DNA from 3 places in the Lysobacter sp. 1R34A genome. Region 1 is predicted to be linked to each of the others. Evidence: riboswitches for the same ligand, from Rfam matches in the RefSeq annotation. Region 1 holds a riboswitch; each other region holds the start of a gene.

Region 1 (6,434 bases):
ACCTAGACCTGCGTTCCAATCTTGTCGCTGCGTGGGGCATGGCCGGCAATCCGGCCGGCGCCCAGCGCTCGGGACGCCGGAGCGCGGCCGCTGCCGGCGCCCCCACGATTGCGGGACCGGACAGACCGGCGCAGCCCGATGCACAGGGCGCCGGACTGCGACCCCGCGCCCGCCTTGCTAGAATGGGAGTTTCCCCACTTGACCCGCCCGGGCGGCTGCAGGAGTTACCTCAATGACGATCAAGGTAGGCATCAACGGCTTCGGCCGCATCGGACGCAACGTCCTGCGCGCGGCCGTGCAGAATTTCGGCGACGACATCGAGATCGTGGCCATCAACGATCTGCTCGAGCCCGACTACCTGGCCTACATGCTGCAGTACGACTCGGTCCACGGCCGCTTCAAGGGCGAGGTCAAGGTCGAAGGCAACACCCTGGTCGTCAACGGCAAGCAGATTCGCCTGACCCAGGAACGCGACCCGTCCAACCTCAAGTGGGACGAGGTCGGCGCCGAGGTGGTGATCGAATCGACCGGCCTGTTCCTCGACAAGGCCACCGCGCAGAAGCATCTCGACGCCGGTGCCAAGAAGGTCGTGCTGTCGGCGCCGTCGAAGGACGACACGCCGATGTTCGTTTACGGCGTCAACGACAAGACCTACAAGGGCGAGGCCATCGTCTCCAACGCCTCGTGCACGACCAACTGCCTGGCCCCGCTGGCCAAGGTGCTCAACGACAAGTGGGGCATCAAGCGCGGCCTGATGACCACCGTGCACGCCGCCACCGCGACCCAGAAGACCGTCGACGGCCCGAGCAACAAGGACTGGCGCGGCGGCCGCGGCATCCTGGAGAACATCATCCCGTCGAGCACCGGCGCGGCCAAGGCGGTCGGCGTGGTGATCCCGGAGCTCAACAAGAAGCTCACCGGCATGTCGTTCCGCGTGCCGACCTCGGACGTGTCGGTGGTCGATCTGACCGTGGAACTGGTCAAGGACGCGACCTACGCCGAGATCTGCGCGGAAATGAAGGCGCAGAGCGAAGGCGCGCTGAAGGGCGTGCTGGGCTACACCGAAGACAAGGTCGTGGCGACCGATTTCCGCGGCGACGCGCGCACCTCGATCTTCGACGCCGAAGCCGGCATCGCTCTGGACGGCACCTTCGTCAAGCTGGTCAGCTGGTACGACAACGAATGGGGTTACTCGAACAAGTGCCTCGAAATGGTCAAGGTCGTCGCCGGCAAGTAAGCGGCGGTTTCCCGATCGACGAAGAAGCCCCGCGATCGCGGGGCTTTTTTGTTGGAGCCCGTTGCCTCGTTAGCCCACTGCGAGGCAGGCCCTGTAGGCGTGAACGCCCTGCTCGGTCGCGTGTCCTTCTCGGCCTCAGGCAAAACCCCCGGACCTCCTTCCCGGGGCCGTCTGGCCCGGGCGAACGCGCGGCTCAGTCGACCTCTACGGCGACCCGCTCGCGCAGTCCGCGTGCCGACTGCACCATCGCGCGCAAGGCCGAGCGCACCTCCGGCCAGTCGCGGGTCTTCAGCCCGCAGTCCGGGTTGACCCACAGCTGCGCCGGGTCGAGCACATCGAGCGCCTTGTCGAGCAGATCGCGCATCTCGGTCTCGCTGGGCACGCGCGGCGAATGAATGTCGTAGACGCCCGGACCGATGCCGTTCGGATAGCGGTAGCGCACGAACGCATCCAGCAGCTCCATGCGCGAGCGCGAGGTCTCGATCGAAATCACGTCGGCGTCGAGCGCGGCCACCGCCTCGATGATGTCGTTGAACTCGGCGTAGCACATGTGGGTGTGGATCTGGGTCGTATCGCCGACGCCGCTGGCGGCGAGGCGGAAGCTCTCGCCGGCCCAGGCCAGGTAGGCCGGCCAATCGGCACGGCGCAACGGCAGGCCTTCGCGCAACGCCGGTTCGTCGATCTGGACGATGGCGATGCCGGCCGCTTCCAGGTCCAGCACTTCCTGGCGCAGAGCCAGGGCGATCTGCCGGCAGCTGTCGGCGCGCGGCTGGTCGTCGCGGACGAACGACCACTGCAGGATCGTCACCGGCCCGGTCAGCATGCCTTTCACCGGTCGCTCGGTTTGCGCCTGCGCATAGCGGGTCCAGTCGACGGTCATCGGCCGCGGCCGGACCACGTCGCCGAACAGCACTGGCGGCTTGACGCAGCGCGAGCCGTAGCTCTGCACCCAGCCGTGGGCGGTGAAGGCGAAGCCCTCGAGTTGCTCGCCGAAGTACTCGACCATGTCGTTGCGTTCGAACTCGCCGTGCACCAGCACGTCGATGCCCAGGGCCTCCTGCTCGCGCAGGCAAAGCCGGGTTTCGTTCTCGAGGAAGCTGCGGTAGGCCGCGTCGTCGATCTTGCCGGCCTTGTGCTCGGCGCGCGCGCGCCGCACTTCGGCGGTTTGAGGGAACGAGCCGATGGTGGTGGTCGGGAACAGCGGCAGGCCGAGGCGTCGCGCCTGCACCTGCGCGCGCTGCGGGTAGGGCGAAGCGCGCCGGGTCATCGCCGGTTCGACCGCGGCCAGGCGCTTGCGCACCTCGGCATTGCGCAGCAGCGGCGAGGCCAGGCGCGCGGCGCGCGCGCTGGCGGCGGTGGCGAGGTCGCGGTTTGCGTCGGCGCTGCCGGCGAGCGCATCGGCGAGCAGGCGCAGTTCCTCGACCTTCTGCCGCGCATAGGCCATCCAGTGGCGCAGCGGCGCCGGCAGCTTGCGCTCGAGCTCCAGGTCGGTCGGCACGTGCAGCAGCGAGCACGACGGCGCCAGCCATCGCGCGCGGTCGCCGGCGCGGCGGGCCAGGCTCAGCGCGGCATCGAGGTCGGCGCGCCAGATGTTGCGGCCGTCGACCACGCCGAGGCTGAGTACGCGATCGTCCGGCAGCAGCGGCAGCACGCTTTCCAACTGCTGCGGCGCGCGCACCAGGTCGACGTGCAAGCCTTGCACCGGCAGGCGCGCGGCGAGCGCGGCATTGTCGCCGAGGCCGCCGAAGTAGGTGGTCAGCAGCCGCTTCGGCGCGTCGGCATCGGCCAGCGCGGCGTAGGCGCGGCGGTAGGCGTCGCGATCGGCGTCGTCGAGATCTAACACCAGCGCCGGCTCATCGAGCTGCACCCACTCGGCGCCGGCGGCCTTGAGCCTGGCCAACAGTTCGGCATAGGCAGGCAGCAGGGCATCGAGCAGCTCGCGCGGGTCGCCGCCGTCGCTGCGCTTGCCGAGCTTGAGGAACGACACCGGGCCGAGCAGGACCGGCCGCGCCTCGATGCCGAGCGCGCGCGCCTGCGCCAGCTCGGACAGCGGCTTGTCGCCGCGCAGGGCGAAGCGCTGGCCTGGTTCGAACCGTGGGACCAGATAGTGGTAGTTGGTGTCGAACCACTTGGTCATCTCGAGCGCGCGCAGGTCGCGGCGGCCGTCCTGCAGGCCGCGGGCGAGGGCGAAGTAGCCGCCGAGGGGATCCTCGTCGTAGACCTCGCGGTATGGCGCGGGGATCGCGTCGAACAGCACGGCGGTATCGAGGACGTGGTCGTAGATGGAGAAATCGTTGCACGGCACGACGTCGGCGCCGGCCCGCCGGGCGAGCCGCCAGTGGCGTTCGCGCAGGTCGTGGGCGGTGTCGTGCAGCGCCTGGGCCGGCGTGTCGCCTTTCCAGAACGATTCCAGGGCCAGCTTGAGTTCGCGCCGCGCGCCTATGCGCGGGAAGCCGAGATGGGTGACGCTGATCATGATGAGTACCTGCGATGCGTGGGCATGGCGCAGGGCAACGAAGGAGACCAAGGCTGCGCCGGCCCGACGCTCGCGCGCCCGGCCTCGCCGCAACCTGGGTGTCGACCTTCGCCCCCGCGGGCGAACCGGCGCGCACGACGCGGCCCGCGCCGGGACGGCCCGGACGCAGCGCCGACGCCTCGCGGGCCGGAGTCGGACGGAAGACGTGCCTTCCGGTCATGGCAGGTCTTCGGGCTTGGGGCACGGAGCACGAGGCGCCTCCTACTGTCCGTCGCTTCCCGGGATCGCTCCCAGTGTCTGACGAAGTTCGTTCCCTATACCGCTGCGGGGCAGCTCCGGAATTGGACTGGCGTCCGTACCGGATTCCCTCTAACCGCCGCCGGCGCGAACCGGTGGCGATTTGTCGCATCGCTTCATCTGCATGAAGCGATGTTCACCATTACGCCGCCAAACTACGCAGCGCGCCGGGCGAAGTCAATCGCCGCGATCGCGATGCGTGGACCCGGTTTGCGATTTGTGGCCGCTGCCGCCGGCGTCGCCGCGGACGGTGATTCCCCGGCTGCCGTTCATGCGTCGCCGACGATGATGGGCCGCGTCGACGACCGTGAATGCCATGACCTCCTGCCGTTGAGCTTCGCGGGCGGCGGGGCTAACGTTCGAGGTGCGGCGACGATGCGCGGCGCGGGACCAGGACGGCCCGCGCGATCCCGAATCCGATGGGTGGACCATGCTTTTCAGAAGGACGTTTGCGCTGACCTTGTGCCTGCTCGGACTGGCGGCTTGCGGGAGGGATTCCGCCGCGCCGCCGCCGGCGGCCGCCGAGCCGGTCACCATGGGCAGCCAGAACGAATCGCCGAAGGTCGCCGCCGCGGCCGCGCCGAGCGAGACCGACATCCTGCAGGGCACGTACTGGCCGCCGGCCAAGCTCGACGGCGGCGTGGCCAGGATCAGCTGCGAATACGACTACCCGCGCTTCGGCGACGGCAAAGCGCTGACCTCGCTGGACTTCTTCAGCCTGGTCGACGCGCTGTCGCCGTGCCGGTCCAGCGGCGTGGTGCGGCTGCATTACCAGGGCAAGATCGGCGCCGGCTTCACCGCGTTGGTGCAGCGCGTCGCCGCGATGGCCACGCGCATGGAAATCCAGACCCGTATCCTCGACATCGACTCCAGCGGCGGCCATGTCGAGGAAGCGATCCGCGCCGGCGACTCGATCGCCGAGTCGGGCTGGGCGATCTGGGTGCGCGAGGAATCGGTCTGCCATAGCGCCTGCGTGCTGGTGCTGGCCGCCGGCGACACCCGCTCGATCGAGGGCAAGGTCGGCATCCACCGGCTGATGCGCGACCGCTCGACCGCGACCTCGCGCGCCGAACTCAGCCGCGAGCTCAAGGCGATCAACCAGCAGGTGCGCGATTACCTGGAGCGCAACGGCGTCGCCACCGGCGTCGCCGACCTGATGATGACGATCGCCAACCGCGACCTGCGCCTGCTTACCGAAGACGAGTTGAAACAATTCGGCCTCGACGGCACCAACGCCGCCCAGGACGACCTCGACCGCATCCGCCTGACCCGCAAGTGCGGCGAAGACTTCGTCCGCCGCCGCGACGCCTTCCGCCGCGATTTCGACGCCCAGTGCATGGCCACCGGCAAGAACTTCGCTTCCATGCCGGAATGCGCGAAGGCCTTGCAGCGGCAGTTCGGTTTCCCCGACGAGACCTGTCCCTCAGACAGCCCGGCCGACCTGTATGCCCGCGACCTGCGGCGCCTGCCGCTGGCCGGCGACGAGGCGGCCGGCGGCGACGCGCCGGCCACCGCGGGCGCGTCGAAGAAGCGTTCCGACAACAGCGCCAACCAGAGCGCCAACCAGAGCGCCGAGTAACCTCGTCGGTTGAGGAGACGATCGCAACGCCGTCGCAGCGCGGCTTGCGGCGACCGCGGACTGCGGCGAGAATCTGCGCCCTGTCATAGCCAGAGCCCTGCGGGTTCAAGCCAGACCCCGTCACGCAGGAGCTGCATCCCCATGCCTTCGTTTCTCAGGCCGGCGCGTCTCGCGCTGGCCTTGCTGCCGCTTTGCCTGGCGCCGCTGCACGCGGCTGCGGCCACACTCACAGCCGACACCGCAGCCGACACGGACGTCCACCAACTCGACCAGATCCAGGTCCACGGCCAGGCCGGACCGAGCTTCGGCGCCGGGCGCAGCCGCAGCGCGACCAAGACCGACACCGCCCTGGTCGAGATTCCGCAGGCGATCACCGTGTTGCCGCGAGCCCTGATCGACGCGCAGGGCGGGCGCTCGCTCAACGAAATGCTGGCGCTGGTGCCGGGTGTAGGCCTCAACAACGGCGACGGCCAGCGCGACCAGGTCGCCATCCGCGGCTTCAGCGCGCTGTCGGACCAATACCTCGACGGCGTCCGCGACGACGCCATGTATTACCGCGATCTCGCCAACACCGAGCGCATCGAAGTGCTCAAGGGGCCGTCGGCGATGCTGTTCGGCCGCGGCTCGTCGGGCGGCCTGATCAACCGGGTCAGCAAGCAGCCGCTCGACGCGGCGCAAGGCAAGCTGCGGATCTATGCCGACAGCGAGGGCGGACGGCGCGGCGAGTTCGACCTGACCGGACCGCTCGGCATCGGCGCCGGGCGCCTGGTCGGCGCCTACGAGGATTCCGACACTTTCCGCGAGCAAGGCTTCATCGAACGCTGGCTGATCGCGCCCTCGTACCG
Region 2 (6,434 bases), on a different contig from region 1:
ATCGCCCTGAAGAACAAGGACCTGCGCAACTTCCGCCGGCGTTTCACCTTCGTCGGCATGCAGGGACAGTTCGACCAGCGCGCGTGGATCGCCGACTCCGAAGAGCTGGTGGCGGTGCAGTGACATGCGCGGCGATACCGTCATCGACATGCGCGACGATGCCGGCATGAGCTGGCTCGCGCCGGTGCAGCACCGCCTCGGCGCCGACATCGCCGGCCCGGTCGCCGCCACCTTGCGGCGGCTCGGCGCGGTGCTGCCGGCGCAGGCCGCCGCCGCCGCGGACCTGCTGGGCGGCGTGCTCGCGCCGCTCGGCGGTTCGATCTGGCCGGAAGTGGCCGGCAGTTTCAGCCGCCTGACCAATACCGGCATGCCGGTCGAGTTTTCCTGGAGTTCGCGCGAGGCGACGGTGCGATGGACCGCCGAGGTCGCCGCGCCGGAAGTGGCCGACCGCGAGCGGCTGCTGCTGGCCGCGCGAGCCTTGGATTGGCGGGACGAGCTCGCGCCGTGGCTGGAACTGCAGCGCGACGATCCGTTGGTGTTCGGCGCCTGGGCCTCGGCGCGCCATGGCGAGGAGCGCGCCACCAAGCTGTATGTCGATCTGCATGCCGGGCGGTTGCCGGCGATCTGGCGGGACCGCTATTTCCTGCTGCGCTCGAACCTGCTGACCTGGCGAATGAGCGGGGTGAACCCCGACGGCAGCGTCGAGTTTTATGCGCTCGGCCATGAGCTGGACCGGCCGGCGCTCGCGGCGATGGCGCGCGCGGTGCTCGGCGATGCCGGGCCGTTGATGGAGACGCTCGAAACGGTGGCGGGCCATGGCGCCTTGCCGCGTCATGTCGGCATCAGCCTCGCCCTGTCGGCGGACGGTCGGCCGCGCGCGTTGAGTTGCTTCGTCGTGGCCAAGAGCTTGTTCCACCACGACGACGAGGTCGCGGCGATGTTGCGCAGCCTCGCCGACGGCGTGCCGGCGCGGCTTTACGAAGCTCTGGCCTCGGGGCCGGACGACGGGCGCTGGCGCCACGGCATGATCGGCGTGGTCGCCGACATCGCCGGCCGCAGCTGGGTGCAATGCGGGCTGCGGCCGACCTGAACCCGCGCCGTTCTTGGTGCCCAGAAAAAGCAAAGCCCGGCGAGGCCGGGCTTTGCATCGACGCTGGCCGATCCGAAGACCGGTCGGGCGATCAGTCGACCGGGGCGTAGCGCAGGGTCAGGAACCACTCGCGGCCGGGCTGGTTGAAGTACGACGAGGTTTCGTACTCGCGGTCGAATACGTTGGCCACGCGCGCCTGCAGGCTCAGGGCCGGGGTGATCGCGTACTCCGCGCGCAGGTCGAGGGTGCCGTAGCCGCCCAGGCGGGTGCTGTTGGCCACGTCGTCGTAGCGCGAGCCCGAACCGACCGCGGTCGCGCCGAGACGGAACTTGCCGAAGCTGCGATCCAGGTCGATGCGCGCGCTGTGCCTGGCGCGGCGCGGCAGGTCGTTGCCCCGGTAGAAGCCGACCCGGTTCTCGGTGTCGAGGAAGCTCGCGCTCGCCGCCAGGGTCCACTGGGCGAAGGCGGTGTCGATGCCGAGTTCGGCGCCGCGCATGCGCGCGCGGTCGATGTTGTTGGGCAGGTTGATCGACGCGTCGTAGGTGATCAGGTCGTCGGCGCGGGTGTCGAAGCCGTCGATACGGGCGTTGAAACGCTCGCCGCGGTAGGCCAAGCCGAGTTCCCAGGTCTTGGACTCTTCCGGACGCAGGCCCGCGTTGCCGAAGAACGGGTAATACAGCTCGTTGAAGGTCGGCGCCTTGAACGCGGTGCCGTAGCCGACGGTGACGCGCCAGCGCTCGGCGAAGCTCAGGCCCCAGGCTGCGCCGCCGGTGGTGTGGCCGCCGAACTGCTCGTTGTCGTCGCGGCGCAGGCTGGCCTCGAACGACTGCGCGCCGAAGCGGCCCTGGTACTGGACGAAGCCGGCCTTGTTGTCGCGCTCGCTTTCGTCGTACACGGTGTCGCTGTCGACGCGGTCGCGCAGCCAATCGAAACCGGCGGTCAACACGTGGCCGTCGAAGAGGTTGAAATCGGCCTGCAGGCTGGCGCTGTCGCGGTCGGTCTTGAAGAACCCCATCGGCACCTCGCCGAGGAAATTGTCCGAGCTGTCGACGTTGCGGCCGGCCAGCAACTGCAGGTGGACCGTTTCCGACGGGCGCCACTGCAGCTTGCCGCCGATCACCTGCTGCACGGTCTCGGAGCGGTTGACGAAGCTGCCGTCGTAATCGTTCTCGCCTTCGGCGCGCAGCGCCTGGCCTTCCAGGCTCCACCGCTCGTTGAACTCGAGGCCGCCGCGCAAGGACAGGGCGTGGCTTTCGTAGCCGTCGCGGTCGGGCTCGTCGGTGAAGCAGCCGGCGAACACCGGGAAGCCGGCGCCGCGGCAGGCATTGATGCCCTGGGTCTTGCGGAAGCTGTAGTCGGCGCCGAACCAGCCGCGGTCGCTGCGGCCGCCGAAGCCGGTGCCGAATTCGAGGCTGTCGTTGCTGCCGCCGCCGAAGCGCACGCGCGGCGCGAAGCCCTGCTTCTCGCGGCGGGTGAACACCTGGATCACGCCGCCGATGGCGTCGGCGCCGTACAGGCTCGAGCGCGGGCCGCGCACGATTTCGATCCGGTCGATCAGTTCCAGCGGCAGGTCCTGCAGCGCAGTCAGGCCCGAAGTCGGCGAGCCGACGCGGATGCCGTCGACCAGCACGAGTACATGATCGGACTCGCTGCCGCGCAGGAACAGGGTGGTGAGCTTGCCGGCGCCGCCCTGGTTGGACAGGGTGATGCCGGCGCGGCCGCGCAGCAGGTCGTTGAGGTCGCGCGCCTGGCTGCGCTCGATGGTCTCGCGGTCGAGCACTTCGACCGGGGTCAAGGCGTCGTTGACGCTGACTGCGGTGCGGTTGGCGGTGACGACCACTTCGTCGAGGTCGGTGGCTGCGCCGGCCGGAGCGGCGAGCGCGGCGGCGGGCAGCGCTAGCGCAGCGGCGATGGCGAAGGACAGCTTCAGTGCGCGCGTGGCGTGCAGGGCATGGGGGGTGCGGGCGGACATGGGGACAGCTCCAGCGCGCGCGCCAGGGGCGCGCGACGACGACGGCGGAAGGCGGTTGCGAGGAGGCAGCGGGCCGTGGAGACAGCCGGATAGCAGCCGCCGCGACGCCCTCCGCATCGCAACCTGTGGCGCCTCGAGGCCGGTCTCCGGACTCGCAAGCGGAGCGGCGCAGGGCCGGACTCCCGATGGCGGCGCCTTCCCGTGCCGAGCACAGTGGCGGTGGCCGCGATCTGTCTTGCTTACCGTTGCGGGGGCAGTGCCGGACTGGCGCCGATCCTCCCGCAGGAGAGGGCGCGTCACCGGCTTCCCGTTTCAACCCGTCGATCAAGCCAGCCGACGGGTCACCTCGAAGCGGTGCGCAGTCTACGCCAAGCCGGCGTCCGGGCCAAAACGCCGGGGCGGGCGGGGCGTCCGGGAGCGGCGGCGACGGGCTCAGTCGCGCCCGTCGTCCTCGTCGCGGCCGCCGGGGCGGTCGTCGTCGCCTTCGTTGTCCCGGCTGTCGCGGTCGTCGCCATCGCCGAGGCGGGCGCCGCCTTCGAACGGGTCGTAGCGTTCTTCGGCATGCATCGTGGTGTGCACCGGCGCGGCGGCCGGCTTGTTGCGCGGCGGCGGCAGCAGCGCGGTCGCCGCTTCGGCGGCCTGGATCAGCTCCTGCCGGCGCGCATCGCTGATCTCCTGCCAATGGCAGTCGAGCAACGCGCCTTCGATCGCGTACAACAGGTTGAGGGTCGGCTTGAAGCCGGCGCGCTTGACCCGCATGAAGGCCTCGACCGTGCCGATCGCCGAGATGTCCTCGTGGGTGCGCAGGCCGACCTGGCGCAGCCAGGCCGCGCTCTTGGGGCCGATGTTGCGCATCTTGGCCGCGGTCATGCCAGCGCCTCCACGTACACGCGCGCCAGCGCTTCCAGGCCGGCCTGGTCGTCAGCATCGAAACGGTCCGGGATCGGGCTGTCGAGATCGAACACGCCGATCAGGGCATCGCCATGCACCAGCGGCACCACCACTTCCGAACGCGAGGCCGCATCGCAGGCGATGTGGCCCGGGAAGGCGTGCACGTCGGCGACGCGCTGGGTCCGGCGGCTCGAGGCGGCCGCGCCGCACACGCCCTTGTCAAGCGGAATGCGCACGCAGGCCGGCAGGCCCTGGAACGGGCCGACCACGAGTTCTTCGCCGTCGTAGAAATAGAAGCCGACCCAGTTGAGGTCCGGCAGGGCATGGCTGACCAGCGCCGACAGGTTGGCGGCGTTGGCGATGCGGTCGCGTTCGCCGTCGAGCAGGCCGCGCGCCTGGGCGACGAGCTGCGCGTATTGCTCGGGCTTGTCGCCCGAAAGTGCGGAGGTTGTGAACATCATCGGAGTGTAACAGCGGCGTCCGCCGCCACTACCATGGCGGACTCCAGGCCCCAGGAAAAAGCGCGAGATGAGTCACACCCAGCCCCCGGTGCAGGCCGCCTCCCGACCAACGGACGCAACCGCGCTCGCGCGGTTCGCTCGCGGCGTATTCGTCACCGGCACCGACACCGGCATCGGCAAGTCGGTGGCCAGCGCGAGCCTGCTGCACGCCTTGCGCGCGCGCGGCCTGCGCGCGGTCGGCATGAAACCGGTGGCGAGCGGTTGCGAACGCACGCCGGAAGGCTGGCGCAACGAGGACGCCCTGCTGCTGCAAGCGGCCAGCGCGCCGACGCCGCCCTACGACGACGTCAATCCCTACGCCTTGCCGCAGCCGCTGGCGCCCGAGCTCGCCGCCGCGCAGGCCGGCGTCGAGATCGCGCTGGCGGCCATCCTCGCCGCGCATGCGCGCTTGTCGGCGCAGTCGGACACGGTGGTGGTCGAAGGCGTCGGCGGCTGGGCCGCGCCGGTCAGCGTCACGCTCGACCAGATCGATCTGGTGCGCGCGCTGGACCTGCCGGTGGTGCTGGTGGTCGGCCTGCGCCTGGGGGCGATCAACCACGCGCGGCTGAGCGCGCGGGCGATCCAGGCCGACGGTGCGCGCCTGGTCGGCTGGATCGCCAACGACATCGACCCGCGGATGGCGTGCGCCGACGAAAACTTCGAGATCCTGTGCCGGCGCTTGCCGGTGCCGTGCTGGGGGCGCCTGCCGTATTTCGCCTCTCCCGATCCGCAGGCCCTGGCCGGGCGCCTGCAGCCCCGCTTCTAGGGCCGCCAGCCGTCTCGCGCCGGCGCTTCCGCGCGGCCGCCGGATCGCGGCTAACACGAGCGAGCCCAACAAAAGCGCAGCCAACAAAAAACCCGGCAGCCGAAGCTGCCGGGTTTTTCGTATCCGCCGTGACGGCCGGAGAGAGAGAGGGTGCGCTTACTTGGTCGCGGCGGCCGCCGGAGCCGTCGCCTTCGCCGCGGCCGTGGCGGCCTTCTCGACGTTGGCCTGGGTGGCCTTGGCGGCGGTTTCGATCTGCGACTTGGCCAGCTCGGCGATCGCTTCGTTGGTCTTCAGCGTGCGGCCGAACGCTTCCTGGCCGGTGCTGACGGCGCGCTCGACGTTTTCGCGAGCGATCTGCGCGCCCTTCGGCCACAGGGTCTTGAAGGCTTCCAGATCGCGGGCTTCGGCGGCTTCACCGAAGAAAGCGAAGGTGGCGTTGACGCGGTCTTCGATGGCGGCGACCTGCAGGCCGAACACGGCCTCGGCATTGTCGAGGGCCAGACGGTTGACCTGAGCGGCCGTGTCCGCGAACTGGCGCGTAGCGGCGGCGAACTGTTCGTTGAATTGCTGGTACATGGCTGAGCTCCTGAAAGGTCCAGACGGAGAACGACTGGATTGTGCGGTGCAGCATAGGCTGGCTTTTGTTGCGATGCAACATCGAGCCGATGAGCGGTCGTAAACCGTTCAGAAAGCCTGCCTGTTCAGGTAGTTAGCGACCAAGCAGCCGTTCAGGCAAAGCCTAGCCCGAGGCCATGACCACGGCGTTGCCGGCGTCTGACAAGGCGCCGGTGCGGGGATCGCTGACAGGCAGGGCGGGCGCGCCCCGGGCTCAGCCGCGGTAGCGGCAGCCGGCGGTGCAGGTCTCGTGGACCACGATTTCGCTCAACAGCGGCAACACCGGCTTGAGCTGGTCCCAGATCCACACCGCGAGACGTTCGCTGGTCGGGTTTTCCAGGCCGGGGATGTCGTTGAGGTAGTGGTGGTCGAGCCGGTCGTAGGTCGGCTGGAACGCCTTCTTGACGTCGGCGTAGTCCATCACCCAGCCGCTGTGCTCGCCCAGTTCGCCGCTCAGGTGCACCTCGATCCGGAACGAATGCCCGTGCAAACGCGCGCATTTGTGGCCTTCCGGTACGTTCGGCAGGCGGTGGGCGGCTTCGAGGGTGAAGACCTTGAAGATGTTCACAGCGGTCATAGTGCGGTACCGGGTCGGGCGGT
Region 3 (6,434 bases), on a different contig from region 1:
CCCGCCCTTGGAAATCAGGTAAGCCGCCACCGAAGTCGCCAGCACCACCAACACCAGCCGCGGCGCCGTGCCCCAATGGTCGCGATGCAGATGCGCATACACGCGCCCGCCCAGCCATAGCGCGCCATAGGCCAAAGCCAGCGCCCAATACGCCGGCGACAGGCACCAGTCGGTGATGCGGCCGAGCGCCAGGCTGCCCAGGTCGAGCGACGAGGAAAGCACGAAGAACGCCGGGAACGCCCAGACCGGGCGCAGCAAGGCGCCGACCAGGAAGAACACCGCCCATGACGCGCTGGGCAAGGCGTCGACGCTGGCGAAGTGCTGGCCGCGGGTGCAGATCATCAGCAGCGCCAGCGGCGCGCCGGTCGCGATCAGCGCCGACCGCGATTCCAGCGGCAGCGCCGCGGACGAGGCGACGGGAAGAGAGTGGGACATTTCAAGCTCCGGACGGCGTAGGGACGGCGACTGCGACGACGATCAACGGTGAGCGCTCGGCTGCGAGACCGGCGGCCGGGCGATGCGCGCGACCGCGGCGTGCGCGACGAGCGCCACCGCGATGTAACTCATGGTGGTGCGTACGAACAGCGGACCCCAGCGCCAGACCCGGCTCAGATACTCGGCGAGGTTCGGCTCGGCGTAGCGGCCGCCGAACCAGTAGAAGGCGCCGTTGGAAATCAGGAACGAGACACTGCCGGCGACGAAGGCCGCGCCGAAGGCCCGGGCGAATCCGCGCCAGCCGGCCGGCATCCGCGGCGCATACCAGCGCGCGGCGTACCACAACACCGCGTAGGCCAGCAGCAGGAAGGCATACGAGGGCGTCACGCAGTAGTGGTCGAAGAAATTCAGGCCGCGCCCGGTGATCGCGAAATAGTCGATGGCGACCGCGGCGAGCAGGAACGCCGCAAAGCCCAGGTGGCGGCGCAAATACAGGCCGCCGAGAAAGAACACCGCCATCGAGGCGTCGGGCAGATGCAGCAGGTCGCCGAAGTGATGGAAGCGCGTGGCGATCATCGCCATCAGCAGCACGCAGGACACGCTCAATTGGATAGGGCCGGGCAAGTTTTTCATCGCGACTCTCGATAGGCGCCGGCAACCCGGGGGCCGCCGGCAAAGCCCGCGACGCGGGCCGAGGCTGCTGATCCGTCAGCGGGAAGGCCGGTAACGCAGGGTCAACAGATAATTGCGCCCGGGCTGGTTGTAGAACGCGGCGGTTTCGTACCGCCGGTCGAACACGTTGTTCGCGGCCAGTTGCAGGTTCCAGGCCGGGTTGAAGGCGTAGCCCAGGCGCAGATCGGCGAGCGCGTAGCCGGCGAGGCGGCGGGTATTGGCCAGGTCATCGTAGCGATCGCCCGCGGCGTAGATGCTGGCGCCGAACGACCAGGCGCCGTCGCCGACCGCGAAGCGGCGGTCGGCATCGATGCGAGCGCTCTGCCGCGCGCGACGCGGCAGCAGCTTGTCGCGGCTGGCGCCGCGGCTGTCGTTGCGCGGGTCCAGCCAGGTCGCGCTGGCGCGCAGATCCCAGTCGGCCAAGCGGGTGTCGAATGCCGCTTCCAGGCCGCGGATGCGTGCACGGTCGACGTTGCCGGGCAAGCCAGTCGAAGCGTCGTACGCGATCAGCTCGTCGATGTCGCTCTCGTAGGCGTTGAGCGACCACACGTGCTGGCGGCGCGCGCCGTGGGTGCCGCGCAGGCCGATCTCGACGCTGCGCGAAGTCTCCGGCGCCAGGCCGGCATTGCCGTAGCCGGGGTAGTACAACTCGTTGAAGGTCGGCGCCTTGAACGCGGTGCCGTAGCTCGCGGTCAAACGCAGCGCCTCGCTGAGATTCCAGCCCCACAACAGGCTGCCGGTGGACTCGCCGCCGAACTGGCTGTCGTCGTCGCGGCGCAGGCTGGCCTGCAGCGCATGCGCACCGAAACTCTGCTGCCACTGGCCGAAGGCGCCGCGCAGGATGCGGGCGCCGCGGGCATATCGGGTGTTGCTGTCGATGCGGTCGCGCTGCCAGTCGAAGCCGAGCGTGAGCAGGCCGCTGCCGATGCCGATATCGCCCTGCACCGAGCCGAGCTGGCGGCGGGTCTCGAAAGTGCTGGAGTACTTGCCGTTCTTGTAGGTGTCGCTGAGGTCTTCGCTGCGTCCGGCGCTGGCGCTGAGGTTGAAGCGGTCGCTGGGCCGGTAGCGCAACCTGGCGCCGGCGACCTGCTGCACGCCGTCGGCCTCGTTGTTCTGGCTGCCGTCGTACTGGTTATGGTTTTCGGCGCGCAGCAGCCGCGCTTCGGCGTCCCACTGCTCGTTGAAGCGATAGCCGCCCTGCAAGGTCAGCGAATCGCTGCGATAGCCGTCGCGGTCCGGCGAGTTCGTGAAACATCCGGCGCCGCCCGGTGAGGGTTTGCCGCGGCAGGCGTTGATGCCGTCGGTATCTTCATGGGCGGCATGGATCGAGTACCAGCCGCGCTCGCCCTTGCCGGCGACGCCTGCGCTGCCGCGGTGGGTGGCGTAACTGCCGATCGAGGCGCTGAAGCTCGGCACGAACGCGCCCTGCGGGCGCCGGGTGAAGATCTGGATGACGCCGCCGATGGCCTCGGAACCGTACAGGCTGGAGAACGGGCCGCGCACGATCTCGACCCGCTCGATCTGCTCGACCGGAATGTCCTGCAGCGAGGCGCCGCCGCTGGTCGCCGAACCGGTCTTGACGCCGTCGATCAGCACCAGCACGTGGTCGGATTCGCTGCCGCGCAGGAACAACGATGTCGCCTTGCCGGGGCCGCCGTTGTTCGCGAAGGATGCGCCCGGCGTGCCGCGCAACAGCTCCGGCAACGACCCCGGCTGCAGGCGTTCGATCTGGGCGCGGTCGATCACGGTCACCGCGGCGAGCGTGGCGTCCTGGGTCTGGGCGGTGCGGGTCGCGGTGACCACGACCTGGTCGAGATCGATCGCGGGCGCGGCCGGCGCCGAAGCGGCGAATGCGCAACCGGCGAGCACGAAAGCGCTGCGCGCAGGAAAGCGCGCAGGGCGCGGGGATACGGAAAAACGGAACGTCACGGTCGGCTCTCCATGGCCGCGCCTCACCCGCGCGGTCTAGATCAGGTCGTGACAGGCAGACGGCAGAACGGAGACGGCGCGCGCGCCGATGCCCCGGACGCGGCCCTCCGCCTGTCGGTTCGCGCTCCGGGCCGGTCTCCGGGCTTGCGAGCGGAGTCGGCCCGAGATCGGACCGGTCTCCCGTACCGCGCCTTCCCGTGTCGGAACACAGTGGCGTCGTGCGGTACGTGTACTCGCTTACCGTTGCGGGGGCAGCTCCGGATTGACCGTCCTGGCGAACGCCAGAAGCGGGGACCGGATTCCCGTTTCAATCGCCGACCGTGTCGGCGATCACCTTGAGCGCGCGCATCTTAGCAGTGATGCACGGCGGGGACGCCACCGGGTTGGGTGCGGGCGCGGGGAGTCGCGGTGTCGCGGCCAACGCTCCGCGTGGCGCCCGGCCCCGCAGCGTCATCCCCGCGAAGGCAGGGATCCACAGCTCCACCGCGGCGTCAATCCGGAGTCTGCGATAGCCGCCTTCGCGGAATGACGCAGGCGAGGCCAGCAAACCCGTTCCGCGCCCAGCGCAGCCGCCGCCGGCCTCCCGGCCCCTTCAAATAGTGTGCCTTACCACCTTTCTACTACTTGCGTTAGGCAAGATTTGGCCGCTTTATTGACCGGTTGTTAGGTTCGTGTTAAATCCGGATGACATCGCTGTCATCCCCACCAAGGAGTCGTCATGCCCGTCCGCCGCACCTTCGCCGGTTTACGTCACCCTCTGGCCCTCGGCCTCCTGGTAGCGCTCGCCGCGCCGGTCCACGCGCAGGACGCGCCGCAAAGCGACCCCAAGACCCTGGACCAGGTCATCGTCACCGGCACCCGCGTCTCCGACCGCACCGTCGCCGAGTCCACCGCGCCGATCGACATCATCACCCCGGAAACCCTGGAAGCCACCGGCACCGTCGAGCTGGCCACCGCGCTCTCGCGCGCCCTGCCCTCGCTGAACTTCCCGCGCCCGGCCATCACCGACGGCACCGACGCGGTGCGTCCGGCGCAGTTGCGCGGCCTCGCCCCCGACCAGGTGCTGGTGCTGGTCAACGGCAAGCGCCGCCACACCACCGCACTGATCAACCTCAACGGCAGCCAGGGACGCGGCTCCTCGCCGGTCGATTTAAACGCGATTCCGATCGCCGCGATCGAACGGGTCGAAGTGCTGCGCGACGGCGCCTCGGCCCAGTACGGTTCCGACGCGATCGCCGGCGTCATCAACGTCGTGCTCAAGGGCAGCGGCACCGGCGGCAGCATCGCCGCGCGCTACGGCCAGTACAGCGCCGGCGACGGCAAGCAGTACCAGTTGTCCGGCGACACCGGCATCAAGCTCGGCGAAAACGGCTGGCTGCACCTGGCCGCGCAGGCCGGGCATCAGGATCAGACCAATCGCGCACGCCCGTTCCAGGGCCGCGTCGAACAGCGCTACGGCGATCCCGAAATCGACCAGGGCGCGTTCTCCTACAACGGCGAGTACAGCCCGACCGAATACCTGAGCTTCTATTCGTTCGGCAGCTACAGCGAACGCGACGTGCTGTCGAACGGCTACTTCCGTTTCGCCGGCGACCCGCGCAACATCCCGTCGATCTATCCGAACGGCTTCCTGCCGCAGATCCACAACGTCAGCAAGGACCGCGCCGCGGTGTTCGGCCTGCGCAGCGAAACCGCCGGCGGCACCCAGATCGACCTGAGCTACAACTACGGCCACAACGGCCTGACCTTCGACATCGAGAACACGCTCAACCGCAGCCTCGGCCCGACCTCGCCGACGCAGTTCTACGCCGGCGCGCTGGAAGTCACCCAGCACGTGCTCAACCTGGACTTCACCAAGTCGGTCGACTTCGGCTGGCAGTACCCGGTGACCTTCGCCTGGGGCGCGGAATGGCGCGGCGAAGAGTTCTCCGAACGCGCCGGCGAGCCGCTGTCCTACGCCAACGGCGGCATCGCCGCGCCGAACGGCCAGATCATCCCGGGCGCGCAGGTGTTCTCCGGTTTCCGCGCCAGCGACGCCGGCGACTTCGACCGCCACAGCTATTCGGTCTACATCGACGCCGAAGCCGACCTGACCGACAAGTTCTCCCTGGGCGCCGCCGCGCGTTACGAGACCTACAGCGATTTCGGCGAAACCACCTCGGGCAAGCTGTCCGGCCGCTACGCCTTCACCGACCAGGTCGCGCTGCGCGCCACCGCCTCGACCGGCTTCCGCGCGCCGTCGCTGCAGCAGCAGTTCTTCCAGTCGATCGCCACCAACTTCATCAGCGGCATTCCGTACGAAATCGGCACCTTCCGCGTCGACAACCCGGCCGCCGTCGCCCTGGGCTCGGAAGCGCTGAAGGCCGAGGAATCGACCAACTACAGCCTGGGCCTGGTGCTGCAGCCGGCCGACCAGCTCTACATCACCATCGATGCCTACAACATCCAGGTGAAGGACCGCATCCTGCTGTCGGAAAACCTGACCAGCACCGCGGTGCGCAACTACCTCAACGCCAACGGCTATCCCGGCATCGGCGGCGGCCGCTATTTCACCAACGCCGTCGACACCGACACCAAGGGCATCGACATCATCGCCACCTACGGCTGGGACCTCGGCTCGGGCAAGTTCAACCTCACCGCCGGCTACAACTATTCCAAGACCGAGATCGACACGATCGCGCCGAACCCGCCGCGCCTGGCGGCGATCGACCCGGCCGCGGTGCGCATCGGCCGCACCGAGATCGGCCGCATCACCAAGGGCGCGCCGCGCGACAAGTTCTTCCTCGCCGGCGACTGGAAGACCGGCAACTGGAACTTCACCGCCACCGCCACCCGCTACGGCGAGTTCACCGAGCTGCACGCGACCGATCCGCGCCAGGACCAGACCTTCGGCGACGAATGGACCCTGGACCTGGCCGCGACCTATCGCCTCAACAACTGGGACTTCACCATCGGCGGCGACAACGTGCTCGACGCCTACCCCGACGAGTCCAAGCTGGTGCGCGGCACCCGCAACTACCTGCCCTATAACACCGCTTCCCCGTTCGGCTTCAACGGCGCCTTCGGCTATGTCAAGGTCGGCTATAAGTGGTAAGGCGTAGCGGCGTGCAATTGCAGTGCTGCTTTGATTCGATTTGCTCCAGCTTCGCGGCTTTGCCGGTCAAGTGAAGACCCGTAGGGCGGCCCGCAGGGATGCGGGCCGCGTGCAAGCAGGCCATGGATGGCCTGTCTGGAGCATCCCTGCGCCGGCTTCGATCGCGCGGGCTGGTGCCCTTGCAGGGAGAAGCATTTTCTTTGGCGACTTTCTTTTGTTGCTTTGGACGGGGAAGTTACCCGCACCCTTTAGGGGCCGGAAGCTTTGCTGTTGCTCTCTGGCTTCTCCGTCTTATAGTCGGTGA

What was found. A riboswitch is a leader RNA that binds a small molecule or an ion and turns the genes downstream of it on or off. The one in region 1 is predicted to bind cobalamin.
Region 2: linked by a shared signal. The riboswitch ahead of btuB (TonB-dependent vitamin B12 receptor) and the one ahead of metE (5-methyltetrahydropteroyltriglutamate--homocysteine S-methyltransferase) in region 1 are both predicted to bind cobalamin.
Region 3: linked by a shared signal. The riboswitch ahead of btuB (TonB-dependent vitamin B12 receptor) and the one ahead of metE (5-methyltetrahydropteroyltriglutamate--homocysteine S-methyltransferase) in region 1 are both predicted to bind cobalamin.

Annotation. Positions count from the first base shown of each region.
Region 1 is NZ_JBPKJP010000053.1:15,063-21,496, forward strand. Features, by position in the region: gene gap (type I glyceraldehyde-3-phosphate dehydrogenase) at 233-1,237, shown strand; gene metE (5-methyltetrahydropteroyltriglutamate--homocysteine S-methyltransferase) at 1,431-3,713, opposite strand; cobalamin riboswitch at 3,917-4,122, opposite strand; gene ACSAMQ_RS12855 (hypothetical protein) at 4,188-4,328, opposite strand; gene ACSAMQ_RS12860 (hypothetical protein) at 4,441-5,589, shown strand; gene ACSAMQ_RS12865 (TonB-dependent receptor) at 5,731-6,434, shown strand, end outside.
Region 2 is NZ_JBPKJP010000109.1:4,465-10,898, reverse strand. Features, by position in the region: partial or broken gene ACSAMQ_RS17790 (hypothetical protein) at 1-123, shown strand, start outside; gene ACSAMQ_RS17785 (hypothetical protein) at 125-1,090, shown strand; gene btuB (TonB-dependent vitamin B12 receptor) at 1,182-3,062, opposite strand; cobalamin riboswitch at 3,183-3,426, opposite strand; gene ACSAMQ_RS17775 (TfoX/Sxy family protein) at 3,495-3,932, opposite strand; gene ACSAMQ_RS17770 (GAF domain-containing protein) at 3,929-4,411, opposite strand; gene bioD (dethiobiotin synthase) at 4,482-5,219, shown strand; gene ACSAMQ_RS17760 (phasin family protein) at 5,376-5,795, opposite strand; gene queD (6-carboxytetrahydropterin synthase QueD) at 6,049-6,402, opposite strand.
Region 3 is NZ_JBPKJP010000002.1:64,988-71,421, reverse strand. Features, by position in the region: gene ACSAMQ_RS01475 (hypothetical protein) at 1-435, opposite strand, end outside; gene ACSAMQ_RS01470 (hypothetical protein) at 478-1,068, opposite strand; gene btuB (TonB-dependent vitamin B12 receptor) at 1,144-3,036, opposite strand; cobalamin riboswitch at 3,149-3,389, opposite strand; gene ACSAMQ_RS01460 (TonB-dependent receptor plug domain-containing protein) at 3,755-6,130, shown strand.